One region of the Streptomyces sp. NPDC001315 genome, then DNA from elsewhere that is predicted to be linked to it. Evidence: riboswitches for the same ligand, from Rfam matches in the RefSeq annotation. Region 1 holds a riboswitch; each other region holds the start of a gene.
The links. Region 1 has a riboswitch for cyclic di-AMP ahead of ACFY16_RS40255 (transglycosylase SLT domain-containing protein). Riboswitches for the same ligand answer to the same signal wherever they lie in the genome.
Positions count from the first base shown of each region.

Region 2: another riboswitch for cyclic di-AMP. It lies ahead of ACFY16_RS29785 (C40 family peptidase); the one in region 1 lies ahead of ACFY16_RS40255 (transglycosylase SLT domain-containing protein).
Region 3: another riboswitch for cyclic di-AMP. It lies ahead of ACFY16_RS22685 (transglycosylase family protein); the one in region 1 lies ahead of ACFY16_RS40255 (transglycosylase SLT domain-containing protein).
Region 4: another riboswitch for cyclic di-AMP. It lies ahead of ACFY16_RS10480 (M23 family metallopeptidase); the one in region 1 lies ahead of ACFY16_RS40255 (transglycosylase SLT domain-containing protein).

Region 1 covers NZ_JBIAWZ010000031.1:62,480-66,553, reverse strand. Annotated here, with positions in the region: gene ACFY16_RS40260 (CocE/NonD family hydrolase) at 1-796, shown strand, start outside; cyclic di-AMP (ydaO/yuaA leader) riboswitch at 1,181-1,355, shown strand; gene ACFY16_RS40255 (transglycosylase SLT domain-containing protein) at 1,361-1,843, shown strand; gene ACFY16_RS40250 (HAD family hydrolase) at 1,853-2,659, opposite strand; gene ACFY16_RS40245 (carboxymuconolactone decarboxylase family protein) at 2,705-3,166, opposite strand; gene ACFY16_RS40240 (FAD-dependent oxidoreductase) at 3,294-4,074, opposite strand, start outside.
Region 2 covers NZ_JBIAWZ010000013.1:174,581-178,654, forward strand. Annotated here, with positions in the region: gene ACFY16_RS29780 (formylglycine-generating enzyme family protein) at 1-521, opposite strand, end outside; gene ACFY16_RS29785 (C40 family peptidase) at 554-1,930, opposite strand; cyclic di-AMP (ydaO/yuaA leader) riboswitch at 1,939-2,112, opposite strand; partial or broken gene ACFY16_RS29790 (AsnC family transcriptional regulator) at 2,312-2,431, shown strand; gene ACFY16_RS29795 (NlpC/P60 family protein) at 2,456-4,074, opposite strand, start outside.
Region 3 covers NZ_JBIAWZ010000008.1:6,682-10,755, reverse strand. Annotated here, with positions in the region: gene ACFY16_RS22700 (cytochrome P450) at 1-744, opposite strand, end outside; gene ACFY16_RS22695 (transposase) at 646-1,200, shown strand; gene ACFY16_RS22690 (transglycosylase family protein) at 1,396-2,403, shown strand; cyclic di-AMP (ydaO/yuaA leader) riboswitch at 2,602-2,770, shown strand; gene ACFY16_RS22685 (transglycosylase family protein) at 2,775-3,437, shown strand; gene eno (phosphopyruvate hydratase) at 3,742-4,074, shown strand, end outside.
Region 4 covers NZ_JBIAWZ010000003.1:16,538-20,611, forward strand. Annotated here, with positions in the region: gene ACFY16_RS10470 (PrsW family intramembrane metalloprotease) at 1-914, shown strand, start outside; gene ACFY16_RS10475 (aldo/keto reductase) at 964-1,908, opposite strand; gene ACFY16_RS10480 (M23 family metallopeptidase) at 2,085-3,119, opposite strand; cyclic di-AMP (ydaO/yuaA leader) riboswitch at 3,131-3,288, opposite strand; gene ACFY16_RS10485 (PP2C family protein-serine/threonine phosphatase) at 3,547-4,074, opposite strand, start outside.

The DNA of each region.
Region 1 (4,074 bases):
CGAGGAGACCTGGGTGCTGGGACGGCCCCGGGTGCGGCTGCGGCTGACCTCCGACGCGCCGCGCGGCCAGGTCATCGCCCGGGTGTGCGACGTGGCGCCCGACGGCTCGTCGACCCTGGTCACGCGCGGCGTACTGAATCTGTCGGCGCGGCTGGGCCGGGACCGGTCCGTGCCGTGGTCCCCGGGCGCCGCAGAGGACGTGACCTTCGAGCTGACCGGGATCGGCCATGCCTTCCCGCCCGGCCACCGCATCCGCCTCGCCGTCTCCTCGGCGTACTGGCCGTGGATCTGGCCCGAGCCCGGTTCCGCGGCAGGCCTCACCCTGGATCCGGCGGGCAGCGTCCTCGAACTGCCCGTGCGCACACGGCAGTCGGCGGACATCTCCTTCGAGGAGCCCGAGCAGGCCGACCCCCTGGGAGTGAACTTCCCCGCCACCCTCGAAGAACCACGCCCCGCACGCCTGGCCGTACGCGACGTGGCGAAGGGCGAGTGGCGGCTGGAGGTCGACCCGCGCTACGGCGGCACGCGCGTGTATCCCGACGGGCTGGAGTTCACCGAGGAGGCGCTGGAGACGTACACGATCCAGGAGAGGGACCCCCTCTCCGCCCGCACCCGCTCCGACTGGTTCATCCGCCTGCACCGCCCCGACCTGGCGTGGGACACGACGGTCCGGACCCGCTCGGAGATCGGCTGCGAGGCGGCGGACTTCGTCACCACCGACGAGGTGATCTGCACGGAGGGTGGCGAGGTGGTGTTCCACCGGACGTGGGAGAAGCGGATTCCCCGGAATCCGTGAAACCACCCAAAACCACCCGAGTCGACCCAAACCTCCCTGGAACTCCCAGAATCCCCGCCACCCTGAGAGCACGGGACCCTCGAACACCCATGCCCGATTTGCCGTGATTGCTAGATGAATTCCCCTTAGCGGTAAATGCTCTACGGGCTGGCAAACAGTGAGTTGGGTCACGCGAGCCGACAGATGGTCACACCCCCCACCAACCCCCCGCTCCCCTTTCGCCGCAAGCGATTTGACCCTTGGCGACTGCAAAGGATCAAGCACCCCAAATGCCTCAGACCAAGGTCAACTGGGGTGAGGTGTGATTCCGGCACTTGTTCCGGACATGTGCTCTCGCATACGTTCCCGGCCTGTCGGGTGGACGCCTAATCCTGCCGCCGCCCGTCACCACCATCAACGAACTCACTCGTAGGGCAGGAGCGGGGGACCCAGGTAAGCCGCCGGACCGGGCATCGCACCGGAACGGCTAGGGGTTAAGTCGTGTCGCCGCAGGGCGGCGCGGCCGGGCAGCTCCCAGCCCGAACCCGACAGCTCACCTCGTAGGCGCCGGAGAGGAATTCAGACATGTCCGCTGCCGGTCAGAACCGTCGCGCCCGTCTCGTCCGCACCCTCGCCGTCGCCGGTACCGGCGCGGCCGTGCTCGCCCTTCCGCTCCTCGGAGCGACCAGCGCCTCCGCGGCCACCAGCACGTCCGTGACCGCCGCCCCGGCGGCCGCGACGACGTACACCAACAACCTCGACGGCTGGATCCGGGAGTCCCTCGCCGTCATGGCGCAGCACGGCATCCCCGGGACCTACAACGGCATCTACCGCAACGTGATCCGCGAGTCGTCCGGCAACCCGGCCGCCATCAACCTCTGGGACTCCAACGCGAAGAAGGGAATCCCGTCCAAGGGCCTGCTGCAGGTCATCGACCCGACCTTCAACGCGTACCACGTGTCCGGCACGTCGTGGAACATCTACGACCCGGTCGCGAACATCACGGCCGCCTGCAACTACGCCGCCGCGCGGTACGGCTCGATCGACAACGTGTTCGGCGCGTACTGACCGGTCCCGTCAGGGGAAGAGTCTCTCGAGGGCGACGGCGATGCCGTCGTCCTCGTTCGACAGGGTGATCTCGTCGGCCACGGCCTTGAGCTCCGGGTGGGCGTTGGCCATCGCCACGCCATGGGCGGCCCAGTCGAACATGGGGATGTCGTTGGGCATGTCGCCGAAGGCGAGGGCCCGTTCGGCGCCCAGACCGAGGTGCTCGGCGGCCAGCGCCAGGCCGGTCGCCTTGGTGATGCCACACGGCTGGAGCTCGACGGTCCCCGGCCCCGACATGGTGACCGTCGCCAGCGAGCCCACCACGGAGCGGGCCGTCACGGCCAACTCGTCGTCGGTCAGGGCGGGATGGCGCAGCAGGACCTTGCTGATGGGCTCGCCCCACAGGTCTTCGCGCCGCCCGACCCGTACCGCGGGCAGGGTCGGGTGGGGCATCAGATAGCCGGGTTCGATGAGCGTGAGGCCGTCGACCCCGTCCTGGTCCACGGCCGCGTACACCTGCCCCACCTCGGCCTCGATCTTGCCGAGCGCGGTCTCGGCCAGTTCCTGGTCCAGGGTGACCGACCACAGCAGACGGTCCGCGCCGGCGTCGTACAACTGCGCGCCCTGCCCGCACACCGCGAGCCCCGTGCAGCCGAGGTCGTCGAGCAGCGGCCGCACTCTCGGAGCCGGGCGTCCCGTCACCACGAGGTGCTGGGCACCGGCCTCCGCCACCCGCGCGAGCGCGGCGAGAGACCTCTCGGAGAGGGTGTCGTCGCCGCGGAGCAGCGTTCCGTCCAAGTCGGTGGCGATGAGTGAGAATGCGAGGGGAGCGGCCATGATCAGAGAATACGGACACCGCGCCCCCTCGACTCACCTCCGTTTTCAGCCCCAAGTGGTGCCCGCGGGCTCCTTGATGGTGGTGTTGATGCGGTTGAACATGTTGGTGACCGAGATGGTGAGGATCAGCGCGGACAGCTCCTTCTCGTCGAAGTGGTCTGCCACCTCGTCCCACAGTGCGTCCGGCACCGACTCCTCGGACCGGTCGGCGAGCCGCGTGACCTTCTCCGTCAGCCGCAGCGCGGCGCGCTCGGCGTCGGTGAAGTAGGGCGCCTCCCGCCAAGCGGAGACGGCGGCGATGCGCTCCTCACTCGCGCCGGCCTTGCGCAGGTTGACCGTGTGCCCGTGCACACAGGCACTGCAGCCGTTGATCTGGCTGGCGCGCAGCCCGACGATCTCCGCCAGGTCCTGCGCCAGGCCGGCCTCGCCGATCGCCTGGAAGAGGGTGCCGATGCCCTTCATCGCGGTCGGAAGGACGTACGCGGGGTTGGTCATCCGTGCCTGCATGGTGCTGCCTCCTGTGTGTCTTGCGGGTCCGTCGTGTCCGTGTGCAGTGACGAGTTGCCGTCACTGCACTGACGGAGCGGAGGCATGTGATGTGACAGGCCGGCGGAACTCTTTCTGGTCCTCCCTCTCAGCCGTGCGCCGCAGCCAGATGCTTCGCCAGCCGCGGGGACGCGAACTCCGTCCCGCACACGAAGCGCATCACCGGGCCGTACGAGGCCGCCGCCGGGAGACCGGTGAAGTACAGCCCGGGCACGGACGACACGTATCCCGCGCCGAGTTTGGGGGTGCCCCGGCTCACCGCGAGCTCGGTGCGCAGCTCGTGGCCGAGGAAGTCCATCGCCGCTATGTCCACCCGATAGCCGGTCGCCGCGATGACATGATCGGCGGACAACTGCCGGGTGCCGCCTGCGTGAGGGGCGACCGTCAGCGTCGTACGGTCGTCCGCCGCCCCTGCCCCGACGATCTGCGCCACCTCGCTGACCTGCACCTTTCCCTCGAAGCGGTCGCGCAGCCACCACGCGCCGAGCGGGCCGAGGATCCGGCGGACCAGGTAGTGGCGGGTCTGGGCCGGGAGGTACCGATAGGGGTGCGGGTAGTAGCTGAGCGCCCACAGCGACCAGGCGCGGCCGAAGGGGGACTCGGGGCGCAGCTTCGGCTGCTTCCAGGGGGGTGCGCCGAAGGCCACCCGGCCGCGGCCGCGCGAGACCACATGCACCTGCGCGCCCGCCTCCGCCGCGAGCGCCGCCGTCTCCAGTGCGGACTGGCCCGCGCCGACGACGATGAGCTCCTTGCCGGAGAAGCGGTTGAGGTCGTGGTGCTGGGAGCTGTGGGAGAGCGGGCCGGTGGGCGCGGGACCGTCCGCCGCGGCAGCGGCCAGTTCCGGGGGCAGGTGGGACAGGCCGGACAGG
Region 2 (4,074 bases), on a different contig from region 1:
CAGACGTTCCCGAGGAGGTCCGAAAACCCCCACGGGTTGGGCCGTCTGCCGCCCACCGCGTGGATCCGCTCCCGCGAGTTGCCCCGGTGCCAGGCGATCTCGTCGAGAGGGCCGTAGCGGGGGCCCGTCGTACCGGCGCGGCAGGCGTGCTCCCACTCCGCCTCGGTCGGCAGCCGGTAGCCGTCCGCCGACGTGTCCCATTCGACGTCCCCGCCGTCATCCCCGCCGCAGTCCTCGCCGCCGTCCCCTCTGTCGTCTCTGCCGTCCTCGAAGCGGTACGCGGGGGCGAAGCCGTCGCGGAGGGACAGGGCGTTGCAGAAGCGGACCGCGTCCCACCAGGAGACGCCCTCGACGGGCAGCCGGTCCCCTTGCGCGGTGCTCGGGCGCCGACCGGTCACCCGTGCGTACGACGCCTGGGTGACCGGTACGGCAGCGAGTCGGTAGGGCGCGAGCTCGACCGTCCAGCTGCGCCGCGTTCGCCGGTCGGACAGGGTTACCTGCCCGGCCGGGACCGTGACCAGCTCACCCAAGTCCCTTGTCGCGGAACCGAAGTTCACGCGGGCCGTGCCGCGCTGTGGATCGCGGTCTGCCCGGCGAAGAAGATCGACTCCTCGCGTACGGGAGCGCCCGGGCCCGGGGCGTGGATCATCGTGCCGTTGCCCGTGCAGACGCCGACGTGGCTGACATCGCCGTAGAAGAAGATGAGGTCGCCCGGCTGGAGGTCGGTGAGCGGAATCGCCGCGACCGTGCGGGCCTGGTCGATCGCCGTGCGGGGGAGCGCGACCCCGGCGGCCTTCCATGCGGCCTGGGTCAGGCTGGAGCAGTCGTACGACTCCGGTCCGGTCGCCCCCCACAGGCACGGCCTGCCGATCTGGGCGCGGGCGAAGTCGAGGGCCTTCGCGGCCTTGCCGCTGTACGTCGCCTCCGGCACGCCGACGGGGACGGAGACGACGCTGAACTGGCCGGTGTCGACAGAGGCGTTCTCGTACCCGGCGTCGAGCGGGAGGCTGAACTGCCCGGTGTCAGCACGGCTGTTCGGGTAAGTCGTGTCGGCGGTGAAGCTGAACTGACCGGTTGTGTAACCGGTGTCGAGGAGGGGGCTCTCGAGAGGGACGCCGAACTGGCCGTTGTCGACGGGTGCGTTCGTGTACCCGGAGCCGACGGGGAGGCCGGTGTCGAGGCCGATCGCCGGTTGCGTGAGCCAGCCGATTCCCTCGCCGCGCGGAGGATCCTGCTGCTCGGGGGCCGGCCAGAGGGGTTCGGCCGTCGGCGCGGCCACGAGCGCGGCGGGCGGTGCGCCCCGCAGGGAAATCTGCCGGGGCAGCAACTCCCTTGCCGCGGTGAGCTTTTCCTGGATCTGTTCCTTCGTCGCCCTCAACGCCGACTGCCGCGACGTGGTGACGGGCGCGGACGCGGGCAGCACGGCCGGGAGAGCCGGAGGAGCGTAGGGCGCCGAGAGAGCCGGGAGCGCGTCTCGCCGGCTCTCCGGCGCGGCCGGCAGCGCGGCTACGGGCCCGGCGGTCAGCTCCGGGACACGTTTGGCGGGTGCCTCCAGTTCGAGGCGCTGCGCCGGAACCGTGGCCGGGAGTTCCGTCGGGCGCGCGGGGCGGGCCGCGGCCGGAGGGGCGGGCGTTCTGTCGGCCGGCAGCGCCGCCGCGACCGTCGGGCCCAGCTTGGCGCGCGCCACGTCGAACCACTGCCGGGCGACGGTGTCGAGGGCGGGGTCGGCCTGCCTGCGTTCCGTGGCGCGCATCGATGCGGCGGGCCTGCGTGTCCCCGCTGTCATCGCGCGGGTGGCGTTGTAGTTCCCCGTGTCGGTCTCGGCGCGGTCGTAGAGCGTGTTGATCCGCTGCCGGATCTCCTCGCGGCTGACCGCGTCCGTTCCGGGGAGGCCGAGACCTTCGGGGCGCGTGTCGCGTTCCGGCGCCATCGGCGACGTACTCCTTCCGTGCACCGCCTACCGAGTTAGCTGTCGGGTTCGGGCGGAGGTTCCGGAAGGCGTGCCCTACGGCCCTTGCCCCGCAGGGCAGTTGGGCCGATTCACCCCAAAGATCGGTCGGGTCCCCGGCTCCGGCGGCCGCAGTGGTTCACCGGACTCGGCGGAGGCTGCACGGCCCGGCGGGATTCGCCGGAGGGATCCGAGCGGCCTGACGCCAACTTAGCTAATTTGTGCGGCTCGTGTGAAGGTTGAAGAGCGGAATGTCCGATACGTAATTGTGACCTTCGTTTCCCTGTGGCCTCTTCCGGGCCGGGCGGCCGCCACCGGAGCTGTTGAGACTGCGCGTCCTCCGGTTCCGCCAGGCCGGGCGGGGTTGCGGCCGGTCCGAAGGACCTCCTGGACTTCGTCAACGACGTCGTCAGACCGATCGACGGACTCCGGCAGGTGCGGTCCTTCCTGCACTTCGGGATCCACACCCACCGGTTCCTCTGGACGTCGGCTGACTTCGGGGCAGGTTCAGATACGGCGCACGGTGTGCAGCTTCGTGGCGTACGTGCCCGTGCCGTCGAGCAGCGACGCGCCGCCCAGGTCGGACATGGTGGGCCCGTTGACCGTCTTGCGGCTGGAGACGAAACGGCGCTTGCCGGCCGCGTCCGTGCCCAGGTAGATGCCGACGTGGTCGACGGTCACGGTGTCCGTTTCGGCGTCGTCGTCGCCCGAGTCGGCGTTGAACAGCACCAGGTCGCCGGGCTGGAGCAGCGCCGCCGCGGGCGGATTGGTGCCGTCGGTGCGGTCGATGACCACTCCGGGTGCGTAGTCGACGATGTGGCGCGACTTGCGCGGGATCCGGTTCCCGGAGGTGTCCTCGCCGGCGGCCAGGGGCACGCCCATGTGGTAGCCGTAGACCATCCGCGTGTAGCCCGAGCAGTCGAGGTTGCCGACCTGCTTGCTGGACGGTCCGGTGTAGGTCCCGTCGGGGAAGGTCCAGCCCACGTTCATGTACTCGTGGAAGTCGGCGCCCTCGTAGCGGTAACCCTGCGGGTCGAGGTAGCCGTACCCGGCCTCGCCCAGCACCTGCTTGCCCTGGGCCGGTCCGGCCCCGGCCGTGACCGCCGGAGCGTCGCCGAGGAACATCGCGGCGTAGGCGAGGACATCGGGGACGGTGGAGCCCGCCCAGCCGCGGATCGTCTGCTCCAGCTGCGTCGTCCACGTCCCGTCGAACGGCTCGGGCAGCACCCGCACCCAGTCGCCGTGCGTGACGGTCGGCGGGGTCTCCCAGTTCGCGGCGTCCACCTCGTAGCGGCTGACGGACAGCGTGACCGGCAGGTTCGTACAGCCCTTGTTGGCCAGGGCGCGCAGGCCCACCCGTCCCTTGGCGAAGGTGGGGTCGGTGACGTCGACGGCCCACGCGGTCGGCTCGGCCGACGCCGACCGCCAGGCCTTGGCCTGGATCCTGGTGCCCTCCCGGCGCACCCGGATCGTCCAGTCGGTCCCCGCGGGCACGCTCGTGTCGAGCGTGAGGGCGGCGGCCAGCTGGGTCACCGCGTCGTCGACCTCCTTCTCGACGCGCAGCTCGACCGCGCCCGAGGTCAGGAAGGACAGCCGGGCGCGGTAGTTGCTGTGGGTGGTCTGGTAGCCGAAGGTCAGCCCGAACGAACACGCCTGGCCGGTGGGCACCTTGTCGAACCGGGCCGTGCAGCGGGCGTCGACGTCGGTGATCTCGTCGTCGCGCAGGCTGGCGTGCCGGCTGTAGTTCTCGGTGGTGAGGCTGACGACGCCGCTGCCCGGCACGACCGAGTAGTCGGTGTCCGCCGGCCCGAGCGTGGACCAGCTGCCACCGCCGGGCGAGGTGCCCCAGTACTTCCGGTCCGCCAAGTCGAGCGAGAGGTCGGGCAGAGTGCGCTGGAAGTCGTCCACGAAGGGCCGCTTGTTCTCCGCGAACGTGCGCTGCGGGCCGGGCAGTACGACGGTTCGCGCACCGTGGGTCAGCAGCGCGACGCGCCTGCCGCCGGAGGTGACCTCGGTGCGGGCCGGGGTCCCCGGGAGCACGGTGGCGGTGAGCGGGCTGCTCAGCGTCACCGGGGTGAAGTAGGAGGCGTCCAGTGGCGGCAGGGTCACCGAGGAACGGGCCGAGG
Region 3 (4,074 bases), on a different contig from region 1:
GATGGTCGTCTCGAAACCCGCGAACAAGAGCACAAAGCACATGGCGGCGGCCTCGTTCTCGGTGAGGTGCTCGCCGTGGTCGGAGGCGCGGATGAGGCCCGAGATCAGGTCGTCGCCGGGGTCGTTGCGCTTACGGTGGATGAGTTCGGCGAGATAGCCGCGGATTTTCTTGACGGAGCGAGCGACACCGCCGCGCGGGCCTCCGCCGTGGCGGATCATCATCCCCGCCCAGTCACGGAAGTCGTCCTGATCCTCACGTGGGACCCCGAGCAGGTCGCAGATCGCGTAGATGGGGAGGGGGAAGGCGAAGTCGTGGATGAGGTCGGCCTTGCCATTGGCGGCGAACCCGTCGATGAGACTGTCCGTCAACTCCTGTACGCGGGGAGCGAATTCGGCTACACGGCGCGGGGTGAACGCTTTGGAGACGAGGCGGCGCAGCCGGGTGTGGTCCGGCGGATCGATATTGAGCAGGTGCGTCATGAGATTGGCGCTGCGCTCGCCCGGGATACCAGTCTTGCTCTTGCCGTGAGCGTCATCAGCATGGTGCTCGGGATTCTTCGACAACCTCCCGTCCGCGAGGGCCTGGCGCGCGTCGGCATAGCGGGTCACCAGCCATGCCTCGACTCCACTGGGAAGCCTTGTCCGATGGACGGGGGCGTGCTCCCGCAGCCAGGCATAGGCCGGGTACGGGTCGGTGGCGAACTCCCAGGTGAAGAGTTCGGGGGCAGTGTTCGGGATGTCCACGACACGACCGTAGCGGGAGCCGTTCTTCTGGACATCAAGGTGAAGCCACTCGGAGAGGTGCGGAAGCGATCGGGAGTCAAGTGCAAGGTGACGGAGTGGCACGAGCGGACAGGGACGCTGGTTCCTGCGGAGGTGCCCGAGTCGGCGTGGCCTGCTGTTGAGCAATTGATGACGGACTTCTTCCAGCGGCGCCAGTTCGCGCGCGGCGCTGTGGACGTCCGGACTCAGGTGAACGGCGTCCTGCATCTGCTGCGTACGGGATGCCTGTGGGATGAGCTCCCTGAACGGTACGGCCCGTGGGCACTTGCCAAGGACAGGCAGAACACCTGGTTCAAGAAGGGCTTCTGGCCGGTCCTGGTGAGCCATCTGAACGCCGCCGGCGGAGGCACGCCGGTTGAGCACGAGGCAAGGGCTCCGTTACTTCAGATCACGCGTGGATCCCGTCGGAGCCGATGAACCGGCTGGAGGCTGGTCGGTGTGGAGTCCCGGTCACCGTGCAAAACGTGACATGCGCTCAACTCTGTGATCTTCACGTGATCCGCGCGGCATTAACTTGTGACAAGTGATCGTCTGCCTATACGTTCACCCATCAGCACGGCGCCCAGCAACACCCGCCGTGCCGGTCACCGCTGTCGCGCGAAAGGTCTCCGTATGCTCTCCGGGAACGGTCGTCACCGTCGCCCCCGTCAGGCTCCGGCTCTCCTCGTCGCGGCCGGAGTGGCCGGCTCCGCCATCGCCATCCCGCTCCTCGGCGCCGGTGGCGCGAGCGCGGCCGAGGGCACCACGTGGGACCACGTGGCCGAGTGCGAGACCGGCGGCTCATGGAGCGCCAACACCGGTAACGGGTACTACGGCGGCCTCCACCTGAGCCAGGCGGACTGGGAGAAGTACGGCGGTCTCGACTACGCCTCCAGAGCCGACCTGGCCAGCCGCTCCCAGCAGATAGCCGTCGCCGAGAAGATCCTCGCCGACCAGGGGGTCGAAGTCTGGTCCACGTGCGGACTGCTCTCGGGGCTCTCCCAGGACTCCGCGTCGGCGAACGTCGACACGGGCGTGGCGGACGGCTCCTCGCACGGAAAGTCCAACTCCTCCAACTCCTCCGCATCATCCGACTCGCACGGCTTGTCCGACTCACCCGAAGAGTCCTCCGGTGAGGCTTCCGCCGACTCGTCCGCCCGGCCCTCCGATGAAGCGTCCTCTTCCCATACTTCTGCGGACACCACGGGCAACTCCGCCAAATCAGACACATCCTCCGGTTCCGGCTCGGACTCGGGTTCCGGTGCGAGCGATTCACGGGGTGGGGACAGCGCGTCCGCCGACGGGGCGAAGGGTGACGACTCGGACAACTCCGAGCAATACGTCGGCTCTTCGAGCCTCGTCGACACCGGCGCGCTCGGTACCGGCCGTCACCGCGGCGGCAGTGCCGACGAGGGAGTGGCCGACACCGGCGGCACCGCCTCCTCCGCAGGCCGGCACGCCTCGTCCGCCGACGCCGCCGACGGCTCGTACGTCGTCCGTGTCGGGGACAGTCTCGTGTCCATCGCCGACTCCCTTGGCCTCGACGGCGGATGGCGCGGGCTCTACGAGGAGAACAAAGAGACGATCGGTACCGATCCGAGCCGCATCGTCCCCGGTCAGACCCTGGAAGTCGGTGCCTAAACGGGCGAAAGGCGGCGGGAGTTGGCGTCCCGGTTCGCCGTTAAATGTCCGGTTTGGTGAAAGTGTGGGATGAGTCTCAGAAGCCCTGATCGTCTTTGAAAAACGGCGGATCGCCTGCCTACGGTCAGGACCGCTCGCCATTGCGAGCCCCGGCTGCCGCAACGCCGAATCCTGCCAGCGGCCGCACGGGAACAGTCGTCGCGTCAAGCGCCGTAGGCAGGAGCGGGGGACCCAAGGTAAGTGCCGGGCCCAGCAGTTGAGGCTGGTTCCGGCTTGGGGTGAAGCCGTGTCCCGTGAGGGACGCGGCCGGGCAACTCAACCGGCCCGAACCCGACAGCTCACCTCGCAGGCGTCGGTGAGGGGATCCAACCATGCTGTTTTCCAGCAAGGGCAAGCACCGTCGTCCGTTCAAGGCCACCCGCGTCGCCGCGCTCGCCGGTGTCACCGGCGTCGCCATCGCCGCCCCGCTGATGGCGGCCGGCAACGCCTCCGCCGCCACCGCCTCCGAGTGGGACACCGTCGCCCAGTGCGAGTCCGGCGGCAACTGGTCCATCAACACCGGCAACGGCTTCTACGGCGGCCTGCAGTTCTCCGCCTCCACCTGGGCCGCGTACGGTGGCACGCAGTACGCCGCCACCGCCGACAAGGCCTCCAAGGCCCAGCAGATCACGGTCGCCGAGAAGGTCCTCGCCGCGCAGGGCAAGGGCGCCTGGCCGACCTGCGGCACGGGCCTGTCCAACGCCGCCTACAACGGTGCCGCCGCCACGCCGAGCACCACCACCCGCTCGACCGACACGCAGGCCGCCTCCCGCTCCACCGAGCGCCCGGCCGCCACGAAGACCGTCACCACCCCGACCGGCGAGAAGGTCAAGAAGGGCGACGGCGAGTACAAGGTCGTCAAGGGCGACACCCTCAGCTCCATCGCCGAGAAGCACGACGTCAAGGGTGGCTGGCAGCAGCTGTTCAAGCTGAACAAGGACATCGTCGACGACGCCGACTTCATCTACCCGGGCCAGCAGCTGCACCTGAAGTGACACCCGGCTCGTAGCTGAACCACAGCGGCCTCACATCCGTGCCTTCCGCAGTGAAGGCCTCGTGCGGGCCACCCCCGTCCCCACGGGCTCCCCGCTCCGGTGCGTGTTCCCCCGTACGCGCCGGAGCGGGGCCTTTTTTGCGATCCGGCTCTTTTCGCGAACCGGCTTTGTTCCGTTCGGAAACAATTTACTCTCGGTTCCGTCCATGGGGCGGTCAACGGCTGGCTGATCGCCCGGAGCCGGTTAGGCTCAGTCTCGCGGGGCCACCACAGGCCCGCGTACCCGCGTCACATCCCAGAAGGAGATGCTCGTGCCGTCCATCGACGTCGTCGTAGCCCGGGAAATCCTGGACTCCCGAGGCAACCCCACGGTCGAGGTCGAGGTCGGCCTCGACGACGGCAGCACGGGTCGTGCCGCCGTCCCGTCCGGCGCCTCCACCGGTGCCTTCGAGGCCATCGAGCTCCGCGACGGTGACCCCAACCGCTACCAGGGCAAGGGTGTCGAGAAGGCCGTCCTCGCCGTCATCGAGCAGATCGGCCCGGAGCTGGTCGGCTACGACGCCACCGAGCAGCGCCTGATCGACCAGGCGATGTTCGACCTGGACGCCACCGACAACAAGGGCTCGCTCGGCGCCAAC
Region 4 (4,074 bases), on a different contig from region 1:
TAGCGCCGGTCGTCGAGGAGTCCGCCAAGGCCGCCGCCGTACTCCTCGTCTTCCTCTTCCGCAGACGGGACTTCACCGGGATCGTCGACGGGGTCGTCATAGCCGGGGTGACCGCGACCGGCTTCGCGTTCACCGAGAACATCCTCTACCTCGGCACCGCCTTCGGCACCGACCAGCTCAGTGGCGGCCGCGGCATCGCCTCCGTCACCGCGGCGACCTTCTTCGTCCGCGTGATCATGTCGCCGTTCGCCCACCCCCTGTTCACCGTCCTCACCGGCATCGGCTTCGGCATCGCCGCGCTCTCCGGGGACCGGCAGCGCGCACGTCGGGTCCTCCTGCCGCTCTGCGGGCTGCTGCTCGCCATGGGCATGCACGCGTTCTGGAACGGCTCCTCGACCTTCGGCGAGTACGGCTTCTTCGCGGTCTACGGGGCGTTCATGCTGCCCGCGTTCGGCCTGCTGACCTGGCTGGTGATCTGGACGCGCCAACGCGAACTGCGGACCGTGCGCGAGGAACTGCCCGCGTACGCCGTCGCCGGCTGGCTGACCCCGGCCGAGCCGTTCGCGCTCGGTTCGATGCGGGCCCGGCGGCTGGCCCGCGAGTACGCCGGGCACCACTTCGGGAAGCCGGCCGCGCGGGCGGTCGCGGAGTACGAGGCGTACGCGACCTCACTGGCGTTCCTGCGGCACCGGGGGCGCCGGGGCCGGGCGGGCGCCGACTTCCTCGCACGGGAACGCGAACTGCTGCACGAGCTGTGGCGGCGCCGGGAGATCGCCCGGCCCGCGCTGGACTACGCGGCACGGGCCACGGCACCGCCGGTTCCGGTGATGATGCCGGTGCCTCCGCCGGCCGCCTGGCCGGTGTACGGGTATCCGGCGGCGCCGTATCCCGCGTACAACCCGTATCGGTCGTAGCCCCCGGGGATCTCATAGCCCCCGGGGATTACGGGGATTACAGGGGAGGTCAGGCCGACGCCTCCGTCAGGCGCGCGACCTCCGTCTCCGTCAGCTCCAGCTCCGCGACTCCCACCAGTGCCGGCAGCTGCTCCACCGTCCGGGCGGAGGCGATCGGGGCGACCACCGTCGGCTGGGCCGCGAGCCAGGCCAGGGCGACGGTGGCGACCGGAACGTCATGGGTGCGGGCGAGCTCGTCGAGCGCGCCGAGGACCTTCTGGCCCCGCTCGGTGTCGAGGTGCTTGGCGGCGCCCTCGGCCCGCGCGCTGTCGACCGTCGTACCGGGACGGTACTTGCCGGTGAGGAAGCCGGAGGCGAGCGCGAAGTACGGGACGGCCGCCAGACCGGAGCGGGCGGCCACATGCTGGAGCTCACCCTCGTAGGTGTCGCGCGAGACCAGGTTGTAGTGGGGCTGGAGTGCCACATATCGGGCCAGGCCCTCGCGGTCGGAGAACTCCAGGGACTCCCGCAGCCGCTCGGGGGAGATGTTGGAGGCGCCGATGTGCCGCACCTTGCCCGCCTTCACCAGCTCGTCGAGCGCGCCGATGATCTCCTCGACCGGCACCTCGGGCTTGTCGAAGTGGGTGTAGTAGAGGTCGATGTGGTCGGTGCCGAGGCGGCGCAGGGAAGCGTCGGCGGCGGCCTTGATGTTCGCGGCGGTCAGGCCGGGGAACTCCGGGTGCTGGCTGACCTTGGTGGCGATGACGACGTCGGCGCGGTTGCCGCGGGCCTTGACCCACTTGCCGATGATCGTCTCGGACTCGCCGCCCTTGTTGCCGTCGATCCACGCGGAGTAGGAGTCGGCCGTGTCGACGAAGTTGCCGCCCGCGGCCGCGTAGGCGTCGAGCACGGCGAACGACTGGGCCTCGTCGGCGGTCCAGCCGAAGACGTTGCCGCCGAGGGAGAGCGGGAAGACCTCGAGGTCGGAGGAGCCGAACTTGCGAAGAGAAGTCATGGTCAACTTCTACACCCGTACCAGAGGCCCACATTCCGCATTACCCGGAAAGCCGGAAATCCGGAAACCGGCAGAAACCGCCAGAGACCGGCAGCCCTGACGTCGGGGGGGTGTCGTCAGGACTGCCGGGGATCAGAGGATCAGCCGGATCAGGAGATCAGAGGAAGGCGACCACCTCAGGGGGTGAGCCCCTTGCCCCGCAGCCAGGCCATCGGGTCGATCCCGTCCGCGCTGCCGCCCGGGTGGACCTCGAGGTGGAGGTGCGGTCCCGTGACGTTGCCGGTGGCGCCCACGCGGCCGATGACGTCGCCCGTGGTGACCTTCTGTCCGACGCTGACGCTGATCGACGACTGGTGGCAGAACCACAGCTCGGTGCCGTCGTCGAGGGTGAGGATCGTGCGGTAGCCGTAGGAGCCGGCCCAGCCCGCCTCGGTGATCGTGCCGCTGTGGATCGCCTTGATGAGCGTGCCGGTGGGCGCGGCGAAGTCGAGGCCCGTGTGGTACCCGGAGGACCACATGGAGCCGGCCTCACCGAAGGTCGAGGTGAGCGTGTACGAGGAGGTCGGCAGCGTGTACTGCTTGGCCAGCTCGGCCAGGCGCTCGGCCTCGGCCTTCTTCGCGGCCTCCTCCTCCGCCTTCTTCTTGGCGGCGGCGGCCTTGGCCTCCGCCTCCTTCTCGGCCTTGGCGGCCGCGTCGGCAGCCGCCTTCTCGGCCGCGGCGGCCTCGGCGGCGGCGGCCTTGGTCTCGACCTGGTCCTGCTGCTGCTCGGCCTGGGCCATGATGCGGCTGCGCAGCGCCTCGCCGGCGTCGGTGGTGCCCTGCGCGGTGTCGGCGGAGGTCACGCCGATGCCGCTGAGCGGGGTCGTGGAGCCCTTGACGGAGTCCCCGGAGTCGTCGGACAGCAGGGAGCCGACGGAGGGCAGGTCGGGCATGGAGATGGACACCGGCGGCTTCCCGGTGTTGGCGCTGGCCATGCCGCCCGCGCCGACGGCGGCTATGACGCCGACGCCCAGGACGGTGGAGCTGCGGGCGAGTCCGCCGCGCTGCTTGGCGACGCGATGCCGGCCGCGTACGGGAGTGAGGGACTCCTCGGTGGGGTTCCACTCCTCCCACGGGCCCTCGTCGGTGCGGTAGCTGCCGTAGCCGAAGGACTCGGTGCTGCGCTGACTCGGCACGAACGGGGCTTCTGGGGCAGGCCGGTTGGACGCCACGTGGGCGTGCTCCTTTCCTTCCTTCTCGCCTACCGGGTTAGCTGACGGGTTCGGAGCAGGAAGGTCTCCTACGCGCGTATATCGCCCGTTGTCCACGGGCGGTGTCCGCGCGATTCACCCCAAGGTGGTGGTTCCCCGGTTCCCTTGCGGGATTCGGCGCGTGCGCACGGAGCCGTCTCTTGTGACGGCTGGGACGACCGCGCTGCGTTATCGAACGTTAATAGACCCGGGGGCGGGATTCCAAGCCGTTCCGCTTGATCATTAACATTTTCGGGCTGGACGTACAGTCCATGACCGGTGGAAATCGGGCGAGTTACCCCCCACTTACGGCCCCGTTGGGGCATCTCAGGAAACACACAGCTTTTGATAGTGACTCAGATGTCATGCGCAGGGGGGTCGTCCGATCACCCTGAGTCACGAAGGTCGGTCACGGCCGTCGTACGGCGAGCAGCGCCATGTCGTCCGTCATCCCGCCCGCGGAGTGCCGGCGCACGTCCTCCGAGAGGGCGGCGAGCAGCGCCTCGGGATCGCGGAAGCGGCGGCCCGCGAGCCGCTCCTCGGGGTCGTAGAAGCGGCCGTCGGCATCGCGGGCCTCGGAGACGCCGTCGGTGTGGAGGAGCAGGGTGGCGCCGCTCGGGAAGCGAGCCTCGTCCGTGCGGTCGGGCCAGGTGCCCAGCTCGCCCATGCCGAGCGGCAGGGCCGGCTCGCGGGCGAACAGCGTGTGCACGGTGCCGTCCGCGTGCAGCAGCAGCGGCGGCGGATGCCCGCGGTTGAGGATCCGGACGACCCCGTCGCCGCGCGGGAGCTCGGCGAGTACGACGGTGGTGAACCCCTCGAAGGCGTCCAGCCCTTCGCGCCGCGTGCCCTCGCGTGCCAGCGCCCGCTCCAGCCGCTGCGCGACCGCCTCCAGCGTCGCCTCCTGCTCGGCGGCCTCCCGGAAGGCGCCGATGACGAC